Regions from separate parts of the Anaerofustis sp. NSJ-163 genome, predicted to be linked through region 2. Evidence: predicted binding sites of a transcription regulator. Region 2 holds the regulator's gene; each other region holds the start of a gene.

Region 1 (3,292 bases), on a different contig from region 2:
TGAATATTACATCCAATAATGGTTCTCAAACAGGTGTATGGGGTAGTATCGAGCCTATCGAAGTTACAGTAAATGACGGCTATTATCTACCGGATGATTATATTGATAAAATTATGGCTTTAAATGTATTAGAGGCATTACAAATAACAAAAACAGATAATGGCTTTATTATTCAAGGTACTCCAAATAGTGACGTATATCTTTCTTTACCTGAAGCAACTGCGTATATTGATGGAAATACTATTATAAATCCTCCAACTAATTTAACTGCTGTTTATGGACAAAAACTGTCGGATATTAATTTACCGGATGGCTGGACATGGTCAGATGAAGATACCGCGGTTTCTGTAGGAGAAAAGACATATCTTGCTCGTTTTGATGTTTCAGCTTATGAAGATGAATATGGCTTTGCAAATGTGGAAGGATATAATGCACAAGGGCATTATGTAGAACGTAATTTAACAGTTAATATTGCTAAAGCTGATAGTAAGATTACAATTAAAAACCAGAGTCTTGATAAAGAATTTGATGGAAATGCTGTAAATACTCCTGATATAGATAAAATAGGAAGCAGTAAAGATTATACAATTAGATGGTTTGAAAAAGATAATAATTCTTGGATTCAAATTGAATCTGCTCCTATTGACGCAGGGAATTATAAGGTTATTGCAAGTGTAGAGGCTGATGATAACTATAGTGGTGCTTCTGATGAGCTTGAATTTAACATTAGTAAATTATCAAACGAATGGGTAGATAATTTATCTATTACTGGTTGGACATATGGAGAGCAAGGGAATACTCCTAAAGCCGTTTCAAAATATGGTGCTGTTAAGTTTACATACAGTGACAAAAAAGACGGTACATATAAAGAAACAATTCCAATTAATGCAGGAACATGGTATGTTAAGGCTGAAGTAGAAGAAAATAAAAATTACATGGGATTAGAAGCAATTAAATTCTTTGAAATTAAAAAAGCCGTTCCCAAATATGAAGTTCCAAATCAAATAACTATTGAAAAAGGAAAATCTCTTTCAACTATAAAACTTCCTGAAGGTTTTTCATGGAAAGATGAAAATCAGATAGCTGATAGATCAGGGGTACATGCTTTTAAAGCCATTTTTATACCATCTGATACTCAAAATTATGAAGTTGTGGAAACAGATATTATCGTAAATGTTGTTGAAAAAAATGTACCACCAAGTGATACAGATAAAACCAATAATACTAATCAATCTGATACATCTGAAAAAGTATCAACAAGTGATAATACAAATGTTTTTGTTTGGTATGCATTACTTATAGTATCTGTAATTGGAATTTTATCATTAGTTTTATTTAGTAAAAGAAAACAACGTTAAATAGAAAAATAATATTTTATATTTTAATAGAAAATAAATGTAAATAAAATAGTTATATTGTATATATAAAACTATTGCAAATTTAAGATTTAATATAATTGATACGAAAATAAATACTCCTGTATAAAACAGTAATTATGCAGGAGTATTTTTATAAAAATTAAAATAATTAGCACTCATCTCTTGACAGTGCTAACAAAAAGTGATATATTATACTTGAACAAAGAGGAGAACCTCAGAAAGATTCAAACCCCATAGTTCAAAAAAACTAGTGACATAGATAGAATGTCTAAGAAAAGGAGGAATGACTTATGATGTTACCTAGTATTTTTGGAGAAAACTTATTTGATGATTTAATGGACTTGTCTTTGGATAGAGATTTCTTTGGTGGTAAAAATCCACTATACAAACAAGAAACAAATTTAATGAAAACTGATGTTAAAGAAAATGAAGATAATTATGAAGTAGATATTGACTTACCTGGATTTAGTAAAGATGAAATTTCAGCTCATTTGAAAGATGGTTATTTAACAGTAAGCGCAAGCAAAGATGTAAATAATGATGAAAAAGACGAAAACGGAAAATATATAAGAAAAGAACGTTATAGTGGTTCTTGTTCAAGAAGTTTTTATATAGGAACTGAAATTAAAGAAGATGAAATTAAAGCTAAATACGAAAATGGTATTTTGAAATTAAATGTTCCTAAGAAAGATCAAAAACAAGTTGAAGAAAAGAAAACTATAGCGATTGAAGGTTAATTGAAAAGGGCTACCGTTTAGGTAGCCTTATTTTTTTGTAAAAGATGTAATGCCGAAGCATATTATTGCTATGCTGAGTAATATAATACTATCATTTGCTGATATTTCTTTTAATATGTTTAAAACAAGAACGCCTATTCCAAGGGCTAACCCTACGCATTTTGCTGTTAAGTTAATCATTTCTGAAAAGTCTGATTTGTTTAAGTTTTTAAAATCTAACTTTTTTTGCTCTAAACCTAAAAAATCATTTGTATCCATATCAAGAATTTCGCAAAGGAGAGGTATTATTGAAATGTCAGGATATGATAAATTCCTTTCCCACTTTGACACAGCTTTATCTGTAATATTTAATTTTTTTGCAAGTTCTTGCTGTGTCATGTTTTTTTCTTTTCTTTTTTGTTTTATTTTTTCACCTATATTTGAATTCATATTTTTCTCCTTGACCAATTATTATAGATATATTTTAATTCATTATAAATAAATAGTCTATCTACTTATAAGAGAAAAAGGTAAACCGACAGTTTACATAAAAAAAGACAAAATATAATTTATATTTTGTCTTTTAATTTATTATTATTCCCAAATCTTATCTTGTTCTCTTCTAAGTTTAACAAGTAAAGAATCTTCATCCAAGATGACATCATCATAAGTTATAATTTCACCTTTTTTAACATCTTTTGCCATTTTTGTGTTTTTATTTATAAGACCTATTGGAAGTGCATTTAGTTCTTTTGCAACTTCTCTTTTATCAATTGTTCCGTAAGTAGAAAAACCTCCTATACCGTCTATTGATTCTCCTTTTTTAAGATCTTTTTTTGCAACTGTTATAGCTTCACATACAAGACCATCCATAGGAACGATTGTTGGTGCTTTATCTAAAACTGCTCTTGCTATTGTAAGTGGTGTTTCCATTCCGCATAAGTGATAAGGTCTGTATAATACGTAATTTGGACCATCTCCGATTCTTAAGTATTGCATTTCGTGATGTATAAACTCAAGATCTGATGAAACTATTACAAATACACCAGGGGCAATACCATTTACCCATTCTACAACACCGTAATTGTTTAAAATACCGCCTTCTTCTTTTAAACAAAGAACTTTATCTAAGTTTTTAATGTCGCATTTTGGGCCATGTCCACCTCTAACATCTGGAACAAGTCCTGTAGAGTTTGC
Region 2 (3,292 bases):
TTCCCATATGTCTTTTAATTGAAGCAACTGTTTTTTCTGGGTTTGTAACTGCTTGGTTTTTAGCTACTTGACCAATTAATCTTTCTCCGTCATTTGTAAATGCTACTACTGATGGAGTAGTTCTTGCGCCTTCTGCATTAGCTATAACAACAGCTTCCCCACCTTCTAATACTGCTACACATGAATTTGTTGTACCTAAATCGATACCTATAATTTTTTCTTTACTCATTTTAAATCTCTCCTTTTTATAAAATCTATTTTAACTTATTAACTTTGACCATAGCCGGTCTTAAGACTTTTTCTTTATAAACATATCCGTCTTGAAAAACTTCAAGAACAATATTATCTTCTTTATCTTCAACCTTGTCAACTGCTACCGCATTGTGTTTGTTTGGATCAAATGCGGTATCAATAGCTTCGATTGTCTCAATTCCTTCACTTTTTAACAGTTCACTTAATTGAGTGAATATCATGTTAACACCTGCATAAAAACCGCTTTCTTTATCCTCCTCACTTTCAAGAGCTCTTTTGAAGTTGTCAATTATAGGAAATAAGCCTTCTGCGAATTTAGATGTTGAATAAATAATCATTGCCTCTCTGTCTTTTGCAGCTCTTTTCTTATAATTATCAAAATCGGCTAAAATTCTAAGATAGCTCTCATTTAATTTATTATATTTTTCTTCAAAGCTCTCTTCTTTCTTTTCTTCTTTAACTTCTTCTTTTTCCTCTATTGTTTCATTTACTTTTTCTTCTTTTATCTGTTCTTTGTTTTCTTCTTTCTTCACTTCTTTTTCTTCATCTTTCATATTTTTTTGTTTTTCTTTTTCTTCTTTTTCTTTTCTAAGCTCATTTATATCTTTAATATTACCATTATCCATTTAGCTACCTCACTTTTCAAATATTTTTGAAATATGCTTTGTCAGTTCATCACTTAAAACATCAAGTGTTGAAATAGCATAATCGTAATTCATCCTTGTAGGACCAATAACACCAATTGTTCCTATTGTTTTGCCGTTTAATTTATAATCGGCAGTTATAATCGAACAATCACTAAAGTCCTCAACTTTGTTTTCATTACCTATAACTATATGAATATCTTTATCATCATCCACAGCAGATAGTATTGCATTTTCCAATGTATCTTTGCTGTTTACAGAATCAATAAAGTGTTTAGCTTTTTCCAAATCCTCAAATTCCGGATAGTTTAATATTTTGCTTACTCCTTTAGAATAAATCTTTGAAGAATGCGCCTTTTCAACCAAACTTCTAAATACAGGCATTATTTCCGATAAAATTCTGTTTTCATCTTCACTTAAACCGTCAATTGCTTTACCTAGAAGTTCAATTACTTCATTTGCAGGTCTGTTTCTTATTATTGAAATAAGGAAATTATTTATTTTTTCTAGCTGCTCTAAAGTAACGCTGTCTTTTAACCTTATCTCTGCATTTTTGATAAGACCTTCTTTTGTTACAACGATAATCATGACTCTTTTTTCTTCAATGTAAACAAGTTTTACGTCTTTTACATTTAAAGATGAAAGTCTTGGAGCCATAACAAGAGAAGTATAATTCGTCATTTTAGTAAGAATATTAAGTGTTTGTTCTATTGTTTTATTAAGTTCAAACATATAATTTTCATACTCAGCTTTAACAACATCTCTTATTTTTTCATCTAAAGCATTTTTCTTCATAAAGTTATCGACATATAATCTATATGCCGTAGTAGAAGGAATTCTACCCGCAGAAGTATGAGGTTTTATTAATAAGCCCATATCTTCCAAATCGGACATTTCATTTCTGATAGTTGCAGAAGATACACCAAGCTTATATTTTTTTTCAAGAGTTCTTGAACCAACAGGTTCTGCTGTTTTAATATAATCATGTATTATTGCATTTAAAATAATAAACTTTCTATCTTCCCAGTTCATTTTCCTTTCTCCTTCTTATTAGCACTCTTTAAACATGAGTGCTAACACTGTCATAAATATACCACCACGACTATACTTTGTCAATAGATTATTTAAATTTATTTTCTATTTTTAATGAAATTTTAATATTACAAAATGATTTATTTAAAACTTATATAATTCATTTATAAAAACAAAAAAACTCCCATAAGGAGTTTTATTTTGCATATGTTCTTGCACCATCCATAAGGATAATTTCGCCGCTTACATAAGTTGCCATATCACTTGATAAGAATGCTGCCATATAAGCTACATCTTCAGGAGTACCAAGTCTTCCAACAGGAACAGTAGCGATTTTTTTCTTTGTCATTTCTTCATCAAACTTATTTAACTGTTCTGTTTTTATAAGAGAAATTGCAAGAGTATTACATCTTATATTTTCACTGCCATATTGAACAGCCATATATCTCGTAAGTCCCATAAGCCCTGCCTTAGCAGAAGAATACTGAGGGCCTCCGCCCATACCTGAATACATTGCAGAAGAACCTATATTTATTATACTTCCTCCACCGGCTTCTTTTAATAAATCCAAACCGCCTGCCATTATAGAATAAAAAGAACCGTATAAGTTTGATTTTAATACACTGTCAAGATATTCAGGGGTAAGCTCATCAATTTCAAATACCTTAGAGCCACCCGCATTATTTATAATAATATCAAGTTTACTAAACTTATTTTTAACATCCGATAGAACTTCTTTCATCTGCTCAAAATTACCAACATCACATTTATAGCATAAAGCTTTTCTTCCCATATCCTCTATTTCTCTTACTACTTCCATTGCTGCTTCATCTCTTGAAAGATAAGTAAAAGCTACATCTGCTCCACAATCTGCTAATGTAAGACAAATAGCTTTTCCAACGCCTCTGCTTCCTCCTGTAATAAAAGCTTTTTTTCCTGTTAAATCAATTTGCAACATATCTTTTCTCCTATGTATTTATATATTATTATTAATTTCCCTCACTAATACCGTAAAGACCTTTTTCATCAACTACCTCAATACCACCTCTATATAACTTTATGTACCCACAAGAAACAAAATGTTTAAGCATTCTGCTTACAACTTCCCTGGCACTTCCTAGGTGATTTGCAATTTGTTCATGAGTCATATTTAGTTTTTTATCATCGTTCATATGGTAAAGAACAAACTCAGCAAGCCTTTGGTCAAACTTCTTAAACATAACTTGTTCTAAAAGCCACATCACATCAGAAAATCTTGAAGCCATTATTTCATTTATATAATTTGAGAAAACTAAAGACTCTTTTGAAATCCTATTATATATAATTGTAGGAATTATTATGACTTCGCTTTCTTCCATCGCATC
Region 3 (3,292 bases), on a different contig from region 2:
TTATATATCTCATAAAAACCCTCTGATTTTATTTTATATAGTAATTTTATCATAAAATATAAATTTATAATGTTTTATAATATTAATTTTTTTTAATAAAAAAACACCCTTAATAAAGGGTGTTTTAATTTCGCTTCACTTAAATTACATCATTGGAGGTGTCATTTGAGGAGCGTTGTCTTCTGATTTAATATCAGCAACACTAGCTTCTGTTGTAAGGAACATAGCACTTACACTTGCAGCATTTTGCATAGCTGATCTTGTTACTTTAGTTGGGTCTACGATACCTGCTTCAACCATGTCTTTATATTCAAAGTTAAATGCATCGAAACCTTTACCTTTTTCTTCATTTAATAATTTATCAACTACTACACTACCTTCAACACCTGCGTTAAATGCGATTTGTCTAAGTGGAGCTTCAACAGCTTTTCTGATAATTGCAGCACCTGTTTTTTCATCTCCTTCTAGAGAGTTTACAAGTTCGTCTAATGCTGGAATTGTAGAAATCATTGCGCTACCACCACCAGGAACGATACCTTCTTCTACAGCTGCTCTTGTAGCATTAAGAGCATCTTCGATTCTGTATTTCTTTTCTTTCATTTCTGTTTCTGTTGCAGCACCTACTTGAATTACTGCTACACCGCCAGAAAGTTTAGCAAGTCTTTCTTGTAATTTTTCTTTGTCATATTCTGAAGTTGTTTCAGGAATTTGAGCTTTAATTTGATTTCTTCTGTCTTCGATTTTTTCTGGGTCCCCATGACCTTCAACGATGATTGTGTTTTCTTTATCAACTCTGATTTGTGTTGCTCTACCAAGCATATCAAGAGTTGTAGATTTAAGATCCATACCTAAATCATCACTTATTACTGTACCACCTGTTAAAATTGCTAAATCATCAAGCATAGCTTTTCTTCTATCACCAAATCCAGGAGCTTTTACTGCTACACAGTTAATTACGCCTCTAAGTTTATTTACAATTAATGTAGAAAGAGCTTCGCCTTCGATATCATCAGCAATGATAAGTAAGTTACCTGCAGCTTGTTGTAATTCTGTTAATAAAGGTAAGATTTCTTGCATATTGCTGATTTTTTTATCTGTTAATAAGATGTATGGTTTGTCATATACACATTCCATTTTTTCTACATCTGTTGCCATGTATGCTGATAAATAACCTCTGTCAAATTGCATACCTTCTGTGAATTCAAGTTCAACTTTCATTGACTTTCCTTCTTCGATTGTAATAACACCGTCATTACCAACTTTTTCCATAGCTTCTGAAATAAGTTCACCTACTGTTTCATCAGCTGAAGAAATAGCTGCTACTTGAGCAATAGCTTTTTTACCTTCAACAGGTTTAGAAATTTTCTTAAGTTCTTCAACGAATTTATCTACTGCTTTTTCGATACCTTTTTTAAGTACCATTGGGTTTGCTCCTGCTGCAACGTTTTTAAGACCTTCTCCGATAATTGCTTGAGCAAGTACAGTTGCTGTTGTTGTTCCGTCCCCTGCTGCATCGTTTGTGTTTGTTGCAACTTCTTTTACAAGTTGTGCACCCATATTTTCAAAGTTATCTTCAAGTTCGATTTCTCTTGCAATTGTTACACCATCATTTGTAATGATTGGAGAACCAAAGCTTTTACCAAGAACAACATTTCTTCCTCTTGGTCCTAATGTTACTTTAACTGTATCAGCTAATTTATCAACTCCGGCTTTTAAACCTTCTCTTGCTTCAATTCCGTATTTAATTTCTTTTGCCATTTTATATCACCTTTCCTTATCTACTAATTATTAAAATTATTTAACAATAGCTAAAATATCGTTTTGTCTTAAAATAAGATATTCTTCGCCTTCTAATTTTACTTCTGAGCCTGCATATTTTGAATAAATAACAGTATCTCCTTCTTTTACGTCTAAAGCAACTTTTTTACCATCTACGATTTCACCTGTACCAACAGCGATTACTTCACCCATAACAGGTTTTTCTTTTGCTGTATCAGGTAAAATGATACCTGTTGCTGTTTTATTTTCTTCTTCTTTTACTTTTATTACGACTTTGTCGCCAAGTGGTTGTAATTTCATGATTAACTCACGCCTCCTAAAATATATTTTATATTAGTTATAATCAATCTCGTTAGCACTCCTCTTCTCTGAGTGCTAATAGTATTTTAGCACACTTATATATATTGTCAATAGTATTTATAAAAAAAATTAATTATCTTTTAAAATTTTTCTCTAATTTAATGTTAAAGATAATTATAAAAAAAGAACCGAGAAATTAAAATTCTCTCGGCTCTGAATTTAAAATATATTCTCTTTTTACTCTTTTGTTTATACAACATAAAAGCTCATAAGGAATTGTTTCACATAATATAGCTAAATCTGAAACACTTATATTTTCTCCAAATATTTCAACGCTATCTCCTATGTTTATGTCTGCATCCATAGGAATTTCAAGCATTGTCATATCCATACATACGTTTCCTATTACACTACATTCATATTTACCATTAACAAGAACCTTTCCTTTGTTTGAAAGCTTTCTGTTATATCCGTCTGCATACCCTACACACATTACGGCAACTCTTGTTTTTTTATCAGCTGTAAAAGTTCTTCCATAACCTATGGTTTCTCCTTTTTCCACTGTAAAAATATTGCTTATGCTTGTGTGAAAAGACATAACAGGTTTATAAGGATTAATCTCGGGTTTAATCTCTGAAGGATAAATTCCATAAAGAACAATACCAGCTCTTACACCATCAAGATAATATTCATCTAAATCAGTTATCGCGGCAGAATTTGCTATGTGTTTTATTTTTATGTCAAAGCCATATTCTTTAGCTTTATTTATTGCATATTCAAATATTTCATATTGCATTTTGCTATAAGTTTTATCAACTTCGTCACTTGTTGCAAAATGAGAAAAAATTCCTTCAAATTCAAGATTTGTAAGCTCCTTTAAAGCGGCAAAAGCACTGTCAATTTCATGCTTTTTAAATCCAAGTCTGTTCATGCCTGTATTAATTTTAATATGTACCCTTGCTTTTGTATTGTTTTTTAAAGCTTCTTCATTTAATTTCTTTGCAAAATCAAGATTGTATATTGCAGGAATAATATTATTTTCTAAAATTTTATTAATCTTTCTATCCGGAACATAACCAAGTATTAATATATCACTGTCAATACCATACTCTCTTAGACACATAGCTTCATACACACTGGAAACAGCAAATAAATCAGCTCCTTCTTCCATTAGAACTTTTGCACATATTTCTGCACCGTGTCCGTATGCATC

The links. Region 2 encodes HrcA, which represses chaperone genes, less so after heat shock. Its sites were predicted from a motif close to TGTTAGCACTCNNNNNNNNNGAGTGCTAACA; they were not measured.
Region 1: the regulator HrcA is predicted to act here: its motif matches at 1,526-1,556, upstream of M6G78_RS03315 (Hsp20/alpha crystallin family protein).
Region 3: the regulator HrcA is predicted to act here: its motif matches at 2,130-2,160, upstream of groES (co-chaperone GroES).

The regions. Positions count from the first base shown of each region.
Region 1 is NZ_JAMYJV010000002.1:191,628-194,919, reverse strand. It holds gene M6G78_RS03320 (MBG domain-containing protein) at 1-1,358, shown strand, start outside; gene M6G78_RS03315 (Hsp20/alpha crystallin family protein) at 1,670-2,116, shown strand; gene M6G78_RS03310 (helix-turn-helix domain-containing protein) at 2,144-2,545, opposite strand; gene M6G78_RS03305 (NAD(P)H-dependent oxidoreductase) at 2,690-3,292, opposite strand, start outside.
Region 2 is NZ_JAMYJV010000003.1:479,673-482,964, reverse strand. It holds gene dnaK (molecular chaperone DnaK) at 1-229, opposite strand, end outside; gene grpE (nucleotide exchange factor GrpE) at 255-878, opposite strand; gene hrcA (heat-inducible transcriptional repressor HrcA) at 888-1,928, opposite strand; gene M6G78_RS05830 (SDR family NAD(P)-dependent oxidoreductase) at 2,125-2,886, opposite strand; gene M6G78_RS05825 (Crp/Fnr family transcriptional regulator) at 2,918-3,292, opposite strand, start outside.
Region 3 is NZ_JAMYJV010000006.1:52,288-55,579, forward strand. It holds gene M6G78_RS08750 (metallophosphoesterase) at 1-13, opposite strand, end outside; gene groL (chaperonin GroEL) at 145-1,758, opposite strand; gene groES (co-chaperone GroES) at 1,795-2,079, opposite strand; gene alr (alanine racemase) at 2,276-3,292, opposite strand, start outside.